DNA from 2 places in the Sphingobacterium sp. MAE genome. Region 1 is predicted to be linked to the other one. Evidence: riboswitches for the same ligand, from Rfam matches in the RefSeq annotation. Region 1 holds a riboswitch; the other holds the start of a gene.
The links. Region 1 has a riboswitch for thiamine pyrophosphate ahead of thiM (hydroxyethylthiazole kinase). Riboswitches for the same ligand answer to the same signal wherever they lie in the genome.

Region 1 (7,988 bases):
AAATCACCGATCTTTCCTAGTTTCCATCGGCTATCAGCTGTCCAGATATTTTTACTGATCAAGGCTTTTCGCTTCAGCAGATACACGCCCGGAGTTGCGACAAAACTTGTCTGCTGCACCTGCTGGAGTTTGTTGTCTTCGGTCTTATTTGTGATATGTTGAACTGTATATGCTGTACCAAGATTGGGCAATTTGATATCCATCATATGTGGGGTGTGCAAAATTTGCGTCACCTCACGGGAAAGAGATGGTTTGCCAAATGGATCTGCCACCTGCTCCGCATCGGGCATCAGTTCCAATCTCCAAAGTCCGTCTTCCAATTGGTCTAAAAAATAAGCACCGGAACCCGTATAACCGACAACAGGCGAAGATCGATACCCTGCAATATGTTGTAGTCGATCAATTTGCTTCGGAAAAGATGAGGTCTCATTGCTGTAGTAAAATTTTTCTGGCGTATTCATCATAGACAGATCTTGCTTATAACTGACCGTAAAATCGCCAAAGAGTGTATCCTGAGGATAAGCTGGAAATTGTTGATTTCTAGGAATCGTATAGGCAATTTCTGCTGCAATCAGGGTGCTGATTGCTTTAGCCGGTGTATAAGCCAAATTGAGGTAATGGGTTTGGTATTCGGTATTGTAGGCTGCAATATCGATGGGATCATACGCAAATTGTGTGATCCACTGAAAACCCGCAGAACGAAAGGTACGCACCATCGCCGGATGCATATAACCGTATAGATTATCGGCCGGATCATATTCATAAATAGCCTTGGCTTTATTTGCAAACCCCTTAACGGATGAAAAAGGGATATTATACTGATCAATGTAGGGCAAGAAATTTCCTTGACGTTGTTTTCCAGCAACCAGACCAACGGGATACCATTGATAAGTAGTGCCCTGAATATCCGCATTAAAATATGCCGGCACATGATCGATATTATGACTTACATTATAGAAAATAGGTTTCTTATTTCCTGCTTTCTTCATAGCGGTTACCATTTCTTTTATATAAGCTGCAGTCGTATGTACCGATCCGATATGGCAGGGCTCATTATTGATTTCAAATCCCACAACATAGGGATCTTCTTGATAGGCGTAACCTGTATAAGGGTTTTTGTGACGGAGGAGCTGTGTGATGTATGTTTTTTGTGCCGCTATTGCCTGTGGATCAGCATGAACATGACATTTATCAAAAAGGTAAGTAAAAGCCCCCGTAGCTTCATTCTTTTCCGGATATCCGTTTCCAAAATTGGTCATCCCCGTAATTAAAATCCGGATACCTTTCTCCTGTAATTTAAAAAATAGATAATCCAGCAAGTCCAGATGTTCATTTTCCAAAAGATTACCGGTTGCATCTGAGATCTCCACATCCCAGATATGGATACGATAAGCATTATAACCTAGACGAGCGAGATGATAAACGTCCCGATCTATCGCTTCTTTATGGTTGACTCCTTTATAAGATAGCGCACGATAAGCATGGGCAAATGGAACCGTATAATTCGTGCCGTAGAAAGACGCCTCTTTTTGGGTATCCGACCAGCGCATGACACCTTGCTTGTCCACAAAAATAGTAGGCACTCGATTATTTTCTTGAGAAAAAGAAGTCAAAAACGCAAAAATAGCGCCGATAAATAAAATACTTATACGCATACAATAATTCAGTTTATAAATTTGGTTTCAATTGATAACACAAACTTATAAAGCGCATACGATATCTACGAACGCATATTGGACAAAGAACAACACAAATTGGACATCTGCGATATCAATCGATTAGACAATAAAAACAACAAGCTCAATAACAATCCGTTAGTCTTTTCGATCCATATAAGCTTTCGGTGTGACACCAAACTCTGCCTGAAAGCATTTGGAAAAATAAGAAGCATTAGTATAACCGACCATATACATTACTTCGGCAACGGTAAACTTTTTCTGTTGCAATAAAAGAGCTGCCTTTTTGATCCGGATCGTCCGAATATATTCGACCGGAGTATAGCCCGTCATTTGTTTAATCTTACGATACAATTGCTTTGCTCCAGTATCCGTGTCTTCAGCAAGTCGCTGTACCGAAAAATCCGAATCATCGATATTCTTTTCGATGATCGCTGTCACTTTACTCAGTAACTTTTCATCTGGGGATACCTGGTCACTGTTCACCCTCGGCTGACTGATCTCCTGGATACGCAGCTGGGTTGCCAGTCTATCTTTTTTGTCCAGTAAATGCAGCAACTGCATCTTAAGGACTTCCAGATCGAAAGGTTTAGCCATATACGCATCTATGCCCACCGCAACCCATTCACGTTGGATCAGATCATCATTCTTGGCGGTCAATAAAATAATAGGTATGGTTGATGTCAGTGTGTTTTGCCTTAATTTTTTGGCTAATTCAAGTCCTCCCATTATTGGCATCATCGCATCAGAAATGATGATATCTGGTAAAAATTCATGCTCATTGATCAACTGCATGGCTTCATGGCCATCTTTCGCCACCTTACAGCGGTAGGAGGATTCGAGGGCTACTTTTAAGAAAGACGACAATTCTTCATTATCCTCCACAATTAGGAGCCTCCGTTTATCTGAAGGTATGTTTTCTTCACCTTCTTCCTTAAGCTCTCCCCGATCCATAAACATCCTAATCGATACCGCGGTTCCCACCTGATAAGTGGATACAATATCCATTTCCCAACCCAATTGATCACAGTAATTCTTGACCAGATACAAGCCTACGCCCGTTCCCTCAAGTCGATTGACCTCATCGGAAGATGAACGGTAGAATTTGCTGCAGATATAAGGCAGATCTTCTTGGCCGATCCCTATCCCAGTATCGACAATAGCCAAGTTTAATGTTCCCTCGCCCTTGTTGATCTTAACAGCAACCGATCCCTTTTCCTGCCGATTATATTTACATGCATTGGACAGCAGATTATTTAAAATGGATCCCAACTTGGAGACATCTGTATAGATAAAAACACTTTCTATATCTGAACTAAAATAAAATTCCAGATGTGCATAAGCCGTATTATTTTGCCATTCTTCGGTGATCTGTTTGACATACGCGACAAGATCAATTTGCGAATTGAGTAAATTAGGTATTGATAAATCTTGATTTTCAGCTTTATCAAATGCCATTACTTCTTGAATCAAGTTATTTATTTTAAGCGCATTGCGATGCACCCCCTCTAAGCTTTTCTTATTTTCACTGTTTTTTGTCTTGCGCATCAATTGGCTGACAGGAGCTAAAATTAAACTAAGTGGTGTTTTCAGCTCATGGGAGATCGCGGTTAAAAAATCCATTTTCATTCGGGTCAGTTCCAAAACTTTGTGCCGTTCACGTCTTTCCCATTTTAAGGTATTGCGCACACGAAAAAAGTTCATCACCCACATGATCAGACCAAGACCTGCCAGTACGTAAGCGATTTTAGCCCATATAGACGCATACCAGATAGGCTTGATCACAATATGGTATTCATAGATATCCGACACTACGTTTCCAGAAAGATCCACTTTTGTCAACTGCAGATGATAATCACCCGATCTTAAATTGGAAAGCAGGACTTTATTATCTCCACGCTCCAGCGGGATCCAATTTTCATTTTTATCCTTAAAATTATAGGCTAAACGGTGCCCAAGATGATTGCCATAATCCAGATCCGAAAATTCAAGTCTCAGGTTATTCTGGTCATGATCTAACGTGATTTCATTTCTGTAGCGCAAACCATAACCGTAATTACCGTAGGCCTCATTGTTCACATACATCGCAGTGAGGACAATTTTTTTCGTCTTTTGCTTGAATTCATCAATCACTTTTTCAGGTAAGACCGTCAGCTCATTGATTCCGCCCAGAACGACTTCATGTTGAAGTTGGTCATAATACATCGCCGTTATATCATGGCTGTACTTTAGCAACTCGGGTTTTAAGCTTTTTTTATTTACACTCCACACGCCTCCACTGGTGGAAAGCCAGATCTCATCACCGACCTCTACCATAGCGGTGACTTCTCCTTTGACCACAGGATCGAAAACAAGAAGATCACTACGATCATTTTTGTCTACCCGCCTCAATTCACCATGCTGCCCTATCCACACCGTACCCTCCCGATCTTTCAACATAAACGTTGATTGGTTCAACGATTTACCCTCTTTATCTTTCCATTCTTCCACTTTTCCCGTCACAGGATCAATGCTACTGATACCCATGTTATAAAACAGAGCCAAAATTTTGCCCCGTCCATTGTCAACGATCTGATTGGCAAAATCGGCCAATAATCCATCAGATTGAGTATAATTTTTATTAGCAATAAAAGATCCCGAAGAGGATAGAAGTTTATTTTTATTGACCTTAAATATACCACCCATATAGGTTGCTATCCAAAGATTCCCCTGCTTATCCTCTAAGATATTATAGGCCCATTTTGCATTTCTCATGCCATTTGAATCCACAATATCAAAACTTCTAAACTGTTTGGTCTGGGCATCAAATACGTTGACCCCACCGTCAGAAGCTATCCATAAATGTCCCGCAACATCCTCATAGATATCCCGAATCCGATTATGGGGAAGTTTATATGGAGCAGCATCCATCCGGTACCAGTAACTTTCGAAATCTTTTTGCCCCAATCCTCTGGTCCGAATCAAACCATTATCGCCACCAAGCCAATACCATCCCGCACGATCTTTGAATACTTTGTAAAATCGATTCCCATCGCTACTATTAGTAAACTGATAAATGGGAAAATTTTTCTCCTTTTGTTGGTTTGACCATAGGGAGATGCCCAAATCTGTGCCAACCCACATATTGTTGCTACGATCCCGATAGATACTCCAAATAATATTATTGGCTAAGGAATACGGATTTCGGGAATCATGCTTGGTTCTCAAAAGCGTGTGAACACTAGGCTGATATTCAAAGAGACCATCATCTGTTCCGATCAATAACGTTTGGCCATCTTTTGTCGCCATGGATTTGATCGGATGATTTTGCAGTACCGGTGCTTTAGACAGCTTTTCAGTGTTGTTATCATACCTGTACAGGCCATATTCCGTTCCTATAAATGTTATTTTAGCCGAAGTCAAAGAAAAAATAGAATTGACAAATTGATTACTACCCGATTTATAATCTGGTAAAACCAATTTCTTCACCTCTTTACGAGCAGGATGGAGTTGATACAGCCCCTTGTAAGTACCCACTAAAATTTTATCGGATTGAGTGGATAAAGCATAAATGGCTTGTCCATCCAAATCTTGATACCAAGTTTTTCCGTAATTGGTCAGTTTCTTGGTTTTCGTGTCGTAGCCATATAAACCAGAGATGGAACCGATCCATAGTTGATCACCAACTAACAGGAGCGACCTGACATCTGAAGGGCTACCCGTTGGAAATACTTCGTACCGATCTTCCCGATAATTGTATAAAAAAACACCTTTACCTGTCCCCAAAGCAAGATGAGTACCGTCAAGAACAGCAATACTATAAATGAAGGTCTGATAGGGCAATGCAGCTTCAGTCGGAGCATGAAGGGAATAACCATCGTAACTATATAATCCATTATTACTACCCAACCAAAGGATACCCAGACTATCTTGCGCAAAGCAGTGCACTGTACTCGCTTTTGCTCCAAGCCCTATATTTCTAAAAAATTGAAAATCTAACGATTGCCCAAAAACAGAAGGACCGCAAAGCGAAAGGAATAGCAAGAAAAACAAATAAACTGTCCGCATCATAAACAAGGTATTTACAAACATAATTATTTAAAAGTGTAAATACAATGTGGAACTTTATCGGCACACTTTTTAAGAAATGTACTAAAGAGCCTGTGATGATGAGTTTGGGCGCTTATCCATTAATTCATTTTTTTTCAATACTTTTGTATACGCTTTAGGGGTATTCTGTAAAGAATTGAGAGAGTCCCTTTGAACCTGATCCGGCTAACACCGGCGTAGGGAAAAGCAATCAGTCCATCTACTCATCCGGACTGTTGTTATGGATTTTTCCTAAAGCTTTTATTGTTAAAAATATAAGAATGGAAAAAAAACTCTGGCAACACATCATTCAGGTAAGAAATACCTCGCCTCTTATTCACAATATCACGAACTATGTTGTGATGAATAATACCGCCAATGCACTGTTGGCAGTGGGCGCATCACCGATCATGGCACACGCCAAACCTGAGGTCGAAGCAATGGTAACGCTATCGCATGCACTGGTCATCAACATCGGTACGCTGGACGAGTACTGGAGCGAATCCATGTTCATGGCATCTAAAAAAGCAGATTCAATCCAGAAACCTTGGGTTTTAGATCCTGTAGGTGCAGGTGCGACCTCCTATCGCGATACTGTTTTAAATCAACTGTTGCTTTTTAAGCCTACCGTCATCAGAGGGAATGCTTCTGAAATCATTGCTCTTGCAAAAACAGCAGATGTGGTGACAAAAGGGGTAGATAGTACCGTGATCAGTACCGAGGCTATCGATGCTGCAAAAAATCTACAGGCCAAATCAGGCGCAATCATATGTATTTCAGGTGAAACAGATATCATCATCAGCCACAACACATGTATATACTTAAAGAATGGGAATGCGATGATGACCAAGGTGACCGGATTAGGTTGTACTGCATCGGCCCTGATCGCGGCATTTATTGCTGCGGTTGAAAATAAAACGGAAGCTGTTGCTGCTGCAATGAGTTTACTGAGCATAGCAGGAGAATTAGCCGCAAAAGAAACTGCTGGCCCAGCAAGTCTGCAGACCCATATTCTGGACAAGCTCTATAACATTACCGAACACGAATTTCTTACCCATTTAAAAATCACCCAATCATGAACCTGCACCCCTCATTTCCTTATCCACTTTATTTAGTGATCTCGGAAAAGGACTGCCGAGGACGTGATTTCCTTTATGTAGCTGAACAGGCAATACGTGGAGGTGTGGACATGATCCAACTCCGTGAAAAAGAGATCACGACCAAAGAGTTGATCTATAAAGCACTGAAATTAAAAGAGATTACCGACAAATATCATATCCCGCTGATCATCAACGATCATGCTGAAGTAGCTGAAAAAATAAGTGCTGCTGGAATCCATGTCGGAAATCGGGATATCGCTCCTGCTGTACTGCGCCGTGTACATGCTTTTGAAAGCAAAACAATTGGCTATTCCATAGAATATCTCCATCAATTGGATGATGAAAACACCGCTGTAGCAGATTATTTAGGCGTCAGCCCCATATTTAATACGAAAACAAAAACAGATACCGTAACGGAATGGGGCTTGAACGGATTAGCAATGATCCGTTCTCGTACAGATAAGCCCTTAGTTGCAATCGGAAATGTACGATTGGAAAATGCATCAGCAATCGTTAAAGCGGGTGCCGATTCGTTAGCAGTCGTCTCCGCGATCTGTGGTGCTGACCATCCAGAGCAAGCCGCTTATGCAATTAAAAATGAACTATTAAAATGAAACAATACACCTATCCTTCGGTGCTCACCATTGCTGGTTTTGACGGTAGTGGCGGAGCTGGCATTCAGGCCGATATTAAAACCTTTTCAGCGCTGGGCTGCTATGCGACGTCAGTCCTTACTGCTCTGCCGGTGCAAAATACACAAGGAGTCCAAAAAATATATCCCATTCCGATAGCAGCTGTATCCGACCAGATCGCCGCGATCTTAGATGATATTATGCCTGCTGCTATTAAAATAGGCATGGTCCATACCCCCCAACTGGTGGAGACCATCGCGACTTCTTTAAGTCATTATCCAAAGATCCCGATCGTCTTTGATCCTGTCATGGTGGCAACAAGTGGTCATACACTTATTGAGGCAGATACCATCCAAACCATCATGGACAGGCTATTTCCAATAGCCGACATCATCACTCCAAATATGGACGAAGCTGCACTACTGGCTGGCATTGATGTAAAAAATCTGGACGATATGCATCAGGCGGCAAAGATTATTCAGACCCTAGGCTGTAAACATGTTCTTGTTAAA
Region 2 (7,988 bases), 170 kb from region 1:
GGGAAAATAAAGATCAAACAGTCGTTAAAATTTAAACGAGTTTCAGAACCTTTAATTAAAATTGCATTTTCTAAAATTGATATGGATGAATATGAGGATAAGCTCAACGAGCTGATCGATAAAAAAAAGCTTTTAATAAAAGATAAAGATCCTTATATAATCAAGAATAAGCTATTTCAATATGCTTTATCCCGCGGTTTTGAAAGTGATATTATTTCTTCTGTCCTGAAAGAAAAGGGATTATAAAAAAAACAAAATAAAGCTGGTATGAAAATTTGTTTTTTTAATTATTAGCTCTATATTTGCATCACCAAAACAGAAAACAACTTGTTAGCTGTTAGTAATGCGAAAATAGCTCAGCTGGTAGAGCACAACCTTGCCAAGGTTGGGGTCGCGAGTTCGAATCTCGTTTTTCGCTCCACATTAAGATCACCTGCCTAGGTGGTGGAACTGGTAGACACGCAGGACTTAAAATCCTGTTTCCGTTAAGGAAGTGCGGGTTCGATTCCCGCCCTAGGTACAAGAAAGCTCATCCAAAAGATGAGCTTTTCTTGTTTTTAAACAATTGTTCTAAAGCTAATGTAATACACACCTCTGTATTCAGCATCGTTGACCAAAATCCGATTTCTTTTTGCATGTACTGAACTCCATCTGCTAAAAATTAAACTCCTGTTTTTCGTTAAGAATTTATAGATCCGATTCCCATTAATATATCTACAAAGGACAACTTTTTAGTGATTTTTCATTCTATTTTATTAAGCCAGCATACTGCATTCACACTTCGTAATTAATGAACAGCACCTTGTTAATTAGTAACTATATCATGGATATAATAAAGAGCTATTATAGAGGGTTTCTATAGGGTTCATATAGATAAATCTCTATAATACCTGTAGAAAATCACTATAAATTTTGTTGTATATCTGAAGTAATATAGAATCTAACCATCACCCCGTCTGAATCATTATACGCTCTTGCAAACATGATTGACGCTACCTAGAAAAAAATCCTTTAACTTTATTTACACTTCCTTAAGAAATACGGATGCGAGTTTATAAATTTATATACCTTTAGCATCTGATCCCTTATTCAAAAGTTGCACAAATACTAAGAGAAAAAAGAATTAAAAAAACCTTGCCTATGATAGCTAACATCAAGATCACAGAAAGCAAAATTTTATCCGATAATTGGTACATCCTAAGAAAAATAACCTACGAATATTTAAAAAAGGATGGTACAACGATGACCCAAAGTAGAGAGGCTTATGACAGAGGAAACGGCGCAACTATTTTATTGTACAACACAGAGCAGAAAACAGTGATTCTTACCCGACAATTTCGGCTTCCAACATTTATTAATGGAAATGAAACAGGCCTGATGATTGAAGCTTGCGCAGGTTTACTGGATAAAGATAATGCAGAAGATTGTATTAGAAGAGAGACGGAGGAAGAAACAGGCTATAAAATTACAGATGTAAGAAAGATTTTTGAAGCTTATATGTCTCCTGGATCCGTTACAGAAATTCTGCATTTTTTTATAGCCGAATATGCAAAAGAAATGAAAGTCAGTGAAGGTGGAGGACTGGACCATGAAGAAGAAAATATTGAGGTATTAGAATTGGATATCTCCGAAGCTATGCGGATGGTAGCGAGCGGTGAGGTCAAAGATGCTAAAACAATTATGTTGCTGCAATATATTAAATTACACGGTATTTTATAATTGCAAATAGCAATTTGTATTCCTTCTCCTTACTATAGCTGATTATATATGCCAATAACAAGAGCGGGTATATTGTTGTGTCACAAAACAATGGATAGACAAAAATAAATCTACCTCTTTTCTTTTATTCATATTTTTTTTCTAGTTTAGTGGAAACTTTAGGGGTGTCTGCAAGATTTGCAGGCTGAGATTTTACCCTTAGAACCTGATCCGGGTCATACTGGCGTAGGGAAAAGTAAGATGTCTTCATTGTGCATATACCTGCATAACTGTGGCCATTCCTAAAGTTTTTTATTTAAAAATTTTTAAAGGAATGGAACTTACGATCAATCACCAATCACGTTTTTTTGAACAGCCTCCCTCCTCTTTGGAAGGTTTGATGCTTTTGGAATTTCCAGAAAAAAGTAAAGGCATTGCTGTTGCCATTAATAACCAAGTCATACCCAAAACGGCTTGGGCAACAACCCCATTACGCCATCAAGATTCAATTCTCGTCATTTCTGCTACGCAAGGCGGATAATTCATTTACACCTATAATACACCATTATGTTAGAACAAACCATTACCCAAACCCCTTTCCCAAATTCGAAAAAAGTCTACATCCCTGGAAAACTCTTTCCAATTCAGGTAGCTATGCGTGAAATTACACTCAGTGCAACTAAATTGAGCAAAGGTGGTGTAGAAATCAATCCTCCTGTTACCATTTATGATACATCAGGTCCATATACCGATGATGATGCAAAGATCGATATCCGTAAGGGGCTACCTCGCACTCGAGAAAGTTGGATATTGGATAGACAAGATGTTGAAATTTTACCCCAGATCAGTTCGGATTATGGTCAAGAACGATTGGCAGATACGGATCTGGATGAACTTCGTTTTGAATACAGCCATAAACCTAAAAAAGCTTTAGCAGGTCATAACGTTAGTCAATTACATTATGCTAGAAAAGGGATCATCACTCCAGAAATGGAGTATGTGGCTATTCGTGAAAACCAACGTATCGAGCAAATAGAAGCGGCGACAATGGGTATGGAACATCAACATGCGGGACATAGTTTTGGTGCTCGAACACCCAAGAAACTGATCACAGCGGAATTTGTACGTGAAGAAATCGCAGCAGGTAGAGCCATCATCCCGAATAATATCAATCACCCAGAAAGTGAACCGATGATTATCGGACGTAATTTTTTAGTGAAAATAAATGCCAATATTGGCAATAGTGCAGTGACGTCCAGTATTGAAGAAGAGGTAGACAAAGCGGTATGGGCATGTCGCTGGGGTGCAGATACGATAATGGATCTTTCAACGGGTAAAAATATCCATGAAACACGTGAATGGATCATCCGTAATTCGCCCGTTCCAATCGGCACAGTACCGATATATCAAGCTTTGGAAAAAGTAAAAGGTGTAGCAGAAGATCTGACTTGGGAGATATTTAGAGACACCTTAATTGAACAAGCGGAACAAGGTGTTTCCTATTTCACGATTCATGCAGGAGTATTGTTGAGATATATTCATCTGACAGCAAAACGCGTAACGGGAATTGTATCTCGTGGTGGATCGATCATGGCAAAATGGTGTTTATTTCATCATAAGGAAAACTTTTTATATACGCACTTTGAAGATATCTGTCAGATCATGAAGCAATACGATGTGGCCTTTTCGCTAGGTGATGGTCTACGCCCTGGCTCTATTGCCGATGCGAACGATGCTGCACAGTTTGCTGAATTAGAGACTTTAGGTGAATTAACTAAAATTGCATGGAAGCATGATGTACAGGTTATGATTGAAGGGCCTGGTCATGTACCGATGCACATGATCAAGGAAAACATGGACAAACAGCTTGAAGTCTGTGATGAAGCACCTTTTTATACGTTGGGTCCATTGACAACAGATATTGCTCCGGGTTATGATCACATTACATCTGCAATTGGCGCGGCTATGATCGGATGGTTTGGATGTGCCATGCTTTGCTACGTTACTCCTAAAGAACATCTTGGATTGCCTAACCGAAAAGATGTGAAAGACGGGGTCATTACCTATAAATTGGCAGCACATGCTGCGGATCTAGCCAAAGGGCATCCTGGTGCACAATATCGCGATAATGCTTTGAGCAAGGCTAGGTTTGAGTTCCGTTGGGAAGATCAGTTTAATCTTTCATTGGATCCCGATACAGCGCGAGAATTTCACGATGAAACACTACCTGCTGATGGTGCAAAAGTGGCACACTTCTGTTCGATGTGCGGTCCCAAATTTTGTTCGATGAAGATTACCCAAGAGATACGCGATTCTGCAGAACAGGGAATGATGGATATGTCTAAAGAATTTATCGAGCAAGGTAAAGAGCTATATCTATGATCCTAGTTGTGACTGCTGAACAGGCTGTACCTCGTGAACTACAAGTGATCAATGATATACTAGATGCGGGATTGGAACTGTTACACATTCGGAAGTATAGCTTTTCTGATGATGAAATGTCTCAATTTATTAACGGAATAGCAACTCGTTATCGAAATCGCCTTGTCATGCATAGTCATCATCATCTGGCGGAATCGTTGAACATCGAGAGATTGCATTTTAATGAGCATGATCGAAAATTGGGGATACAAAATAAGTTCAGTCAACAGATCATCCGATCAACATCAGTACATAGCATCCACGATTTTAACAGCTTGGATCACAGATGGTCCTACGCTTTGCTTAGTCCAATGTTTTTAAGCATTTCAAAACTTAATCATGGGTCTAAACACACCGTAAAAAAAGAACTCATATACCGTGACAACCAGCAGGTTCATTTAATAGGACTTGCTGGCATCCACGCCGAAAACATCATCTCTTTATATCAGGATGGCGTTGATGGAGTAGCATTACTGGGAGCCATCTGGAAAAGCGAACAACCTTTGATCAGTTTTAATGAATGTCTACAGATAGACCTTTCTTACTCATCATAGTAGACCTTGATCCTAATGGTGGTACGGGTAGCAGTAAGCTTATAGGATATAACCATATTGAACTATGTCAATTATGAAAATCTATATCAGACAATTTTTAAACAGTTAAAACAATCTTATCGGCCAACATCATGTTTAGTAAAATTCAATATATATCACAGGGAAATACTGCTCTGGAACAGGAAACGAATATTAGAAACGCACTACAAGCTGGTGCAGATTGGATTCAATTACGTTGGAAAGAAGGCAATGAAGATCAGTTATTAACATTAGCCGACTGTATTAAACAACTGTGCTTTCAATATGGTGCAAAACTGATCATCAATGATCATGTTCACATTGCTAAAGCTGTTGATGCTACTGGTGTTCATCTGGGATTGACGGATAGCAGCATACGGGACGCACGATTATTACTGGGCTCAAAGAAGATTATTGGAGGTACAGCAAATAGTCTATCTGATGTACAGCAACGAATAGCAGAAAACTGCGATTACATTGGTCTAGGACCGCTACGTTTTACGTCTACTAAAGAAAAGCTAAGTCCTATATTAGGATTCACAGGATATCAGGAGATCATTCAAAATTTAAGAACAAAAGGAACTGACTATCCTCCTATTTTTGCTATCGGAGGAATCTTACTCGAAGATATTACCCTTCTTCAAGAAATGGGTATATATGGCGTAGCACTCTCAGGCCTGATCACAAAAAAACCTCAACTTATTCAAGAACTTAAAAATAAACTGCAATGGACACTTTAAAAATAGCAGATCGCATATTTCATTCTCGACTTTTCTTAGGAACAGGAAAGTTTGGTCACCTCAATCAAATGCAAGAATCCTTGGTTGCGTCGGGTTCTGAAATGGTTACCATGGCTTTAAAACGCTTGGATCATCAGTCTTCCTCAGATACATTTTTAGAAGCTTTGCAGATTCCATCAGTACATTTGTTGCCAAATACTTCGGGAGCGCGCAATGCTAAGGAAGCTATATTGGCGGCACAACTCGCTCGGGAGGCTTTGGAAACCGATTGGGTAAAATTGGAGATCCACCCTGATTCTCGTTATCTCATGCCTGATCCTATTGAAACGCTATTAGCTACTGAACAGTTGGCAAAACTAGGTTTTATTGTGCTACCCTATATACATGCCGACCCCGTGCTCTGTAAGCGTCTGGAGGACGTTGGAACGGCAGCGGTCATGCCATTAGCAGCGCCTATAGGGAGTAATAAGGGATTGCGTACCATAGATTTTTTAGAAATGATTATTGCGCAAAGCCAAGTGCCTGTGATCGTAGATGCTGGTATCGGCGCACCATCTGATGCTGCAAAAGCAATGGAAATTGGTGCCGATGCCGTACTGGTCAACACTGCAATCGCAACAGCAACTTATCCGGTACAAATGGCTGAAGCATTTAAAGAAGCCGTGATCGCAGGAAGAAAAGCCTATCATGCGGGCTTAGGCGGAGTGGAAAATCGAGCCATGGCATCTAGTCCTCTAACCTCATTTTTAATCGATTAAACTATCATGATGCATACGTTTCAACACTTATTTAGACAATACGACTGGCATGATATTAAGGGAAAAATATACCATAAAACAAGTGAGGATGTCAAAAAAAGTCTTCGGAAGCAAAAAAGAAATTTGGACGATTTTCTGGCCTTGATATCTCCTGCGGCAACTTCCGAATTGGAGGAAATGGCAAGACTGGCACAACAGGTCACACAGCGCAGATTTGGTAAAACAATCCAATTATATGCACCGTTATATCTGAGTAATGAATGTCAAAATATCTGTACGTATTGTGGATTTAGTATGGACAATAAAATCAAACGAAAAACGCTTTCCAATGGCGAATTAATGTTAGAAGCGATGGCACTAAAGTCGATGGGGGTTAATCATGTATTACTCGTGAGCGGAGAAGCAAATAAAACTGTCGAGATCAGCTATTTCAGGAATGCAATTCAGTTATTGAAGCCTTATTTTGCACAGATATCCATTGAAGTACAGCCTTTATTATTAGAGGAATATCGGATTTTACAGAAAGAAGGTGTCCATTCTGTACTTGTCTATCAAGAAACCTATCATCAAGAGGTCTATAAAACCTATCATCCAAAAGGTAAGAAATCCAACTTTGAATATCGTTTGGATACCCCAGATCGTATCGGTCAAGCAGATATTCATAAAATCGGTTTGGGCGTACTTTTGGGTCTTGAGGATTGGCGCGTGGATAGTTTTTTTAATGCCTTACATATTGACTATCTAGAGAAGGAATATTGGCGTACAAAATATTCGGTTTCATTTCCACGACTACGTCCTGCTGAAGGGGTATCAACGCCTAACTTTATCATGGAAGATCGGGATTTGCTTCAATTAATATGCGCATATCGTCTATGGAATGAAAATCTTGAAATTTCCATATCAACACGTGAGCGTGAAAAATTTAGGGATCATATCATTCCTATCGGTGTGACGAGCATGAGTGCGGCTTCCAAAACAAATCCTGGGGGCTATGTTGTCGATCCGCAATCGCTAGAACAATTTGAAATCAGCGATGAGCGAAGCATGGAAACGATCCAAAGTATCATTAGGAAAGCCGGTTATGATCCTGTTATGAAAGATTGGGACATAAGCTACTCGGGATAACAATTTAAATTCTCTATTATATGAAACAGCATAGTCCTTTTGATCGATACTCCCGCCAAATTTTTATTAATGAGATCGGTATCGAGGGGCAACAAAAAATCATGGCGGCAAAAGTATTGGTCATTGGTGCAGGTGGATTGGGTTCACCCGTACTTCAATATCTTGCGGCGGCTGGTATTGGAAATATAGGGATTGTTGATTTTGATCATGTCGAAATCCATAATCTCAATAGACAAGTTATTCACACCGAAAAAAGCATACATGTCGACAAAGTAAAAAGTGCATCTGCTTATATTGAAGAACTAAATTCTTCCATCAAGGTGACCAGCTTAATGACTAAAATTAGTACTGACAATGTAGATGGTATCATTGCGGCATATGATGTTGTTGTCGATGGTTCAGATAATTTTAACACTAGATATCTTGTCAATGATGCTTGCTCACGTGCTCAAAAGGCATTAGTTTATGGAAGTATCTTTGCTTTTGAAGGTCAGATGGCGGTTTTTAATTACAAAGGAAGTAAGCAACTGCGAGATCTATTTCCTGAGCCTCCCCATCCAGAAGATATACCTACCTGTGACCAATATGGTGTATTAGGTCCCCTTCCAGGTATTATTGGTAGTATGATGGCTATGCAGGTACTGAAAATCGTAACGGATCTTCCTGTCGATTTC

Region 2: linked by a shared signal. The riboswitch ahead of thiS (sulfur carrier protein ThiS) and the one ahead of thiM (hydroxyethylthiazole kinase) in region 1 are both predicted to bind thiamine pyrophosphate.

What each region holds. Positions count from the first base shown of each region.
Region 1 covers NZ_CM160044.1:1,483,218-1,491,205, reverse strand. The annotation lists gene AC06G9_RS06285 (hypothetical protein) at 1-1,655, opposite strand, end outside; gene AC06G9_RS06280 (hybrid sensor histidine kinase/response regulator transcription factor) at 1,815-5,726, opposite strand; TPP riboswitch at 5,873-5,965, shown strand; gene thiM (hydroxyethylthiazole kinase) at 6,026-6,823, shown strand; gene thiE (thiamine phosphate synthase) at 6,820-7,458, shown strand; gene thiD (bifunctional hydroxymethylpyrimidine kinase/phosphomethylpyrimidine kinase) at 7,455-7,988, shown strand, end outside.
Region 2 covers NZ_CM160044.1:1,312,487-1,320,474, reverse strand. The annotation lists gene AC06G9_RS05665 (regulatory protein RecX) at 1-246, shown strand, start outside; tRNA gene AC06G9_RS05660 (tRNA-Gly) at 346-421, shown strand; tRNA gene AC06G9_RS05655 (tRNA-Leu) at 436-520, shown strand; gene nudK (GDP-mannose pyrophosphatase NudK) at 1,141-1,719, shown strand; TPP riboswitch at 1,870-1,968, shown strand; gene thiS (sulfur carrier protein ThiS) at 2,033-2,239, shown strand; gene thiC (phosphomethylpyrimidine synthase ThiC) at 2,266-4,080, shown strand; gene AC06G9_RS05635 (thiamine phosphate synthase) at 4,077-4,673, shown strand; gene thiE (thiamine phosphate synthase) at 4,805-5,431, shown strand; gene AC06G9_RS05625 (thiazole synthase) at 5,419-6,189, shown strand; gene thiH (2-iminoacetate synthase ThiH) at 6,196-7,314, shown strand; gene AC06G9_RS05615 (HesA/MoeB/ThiF family protein) at 7,335-7,988, shown strand, end outside.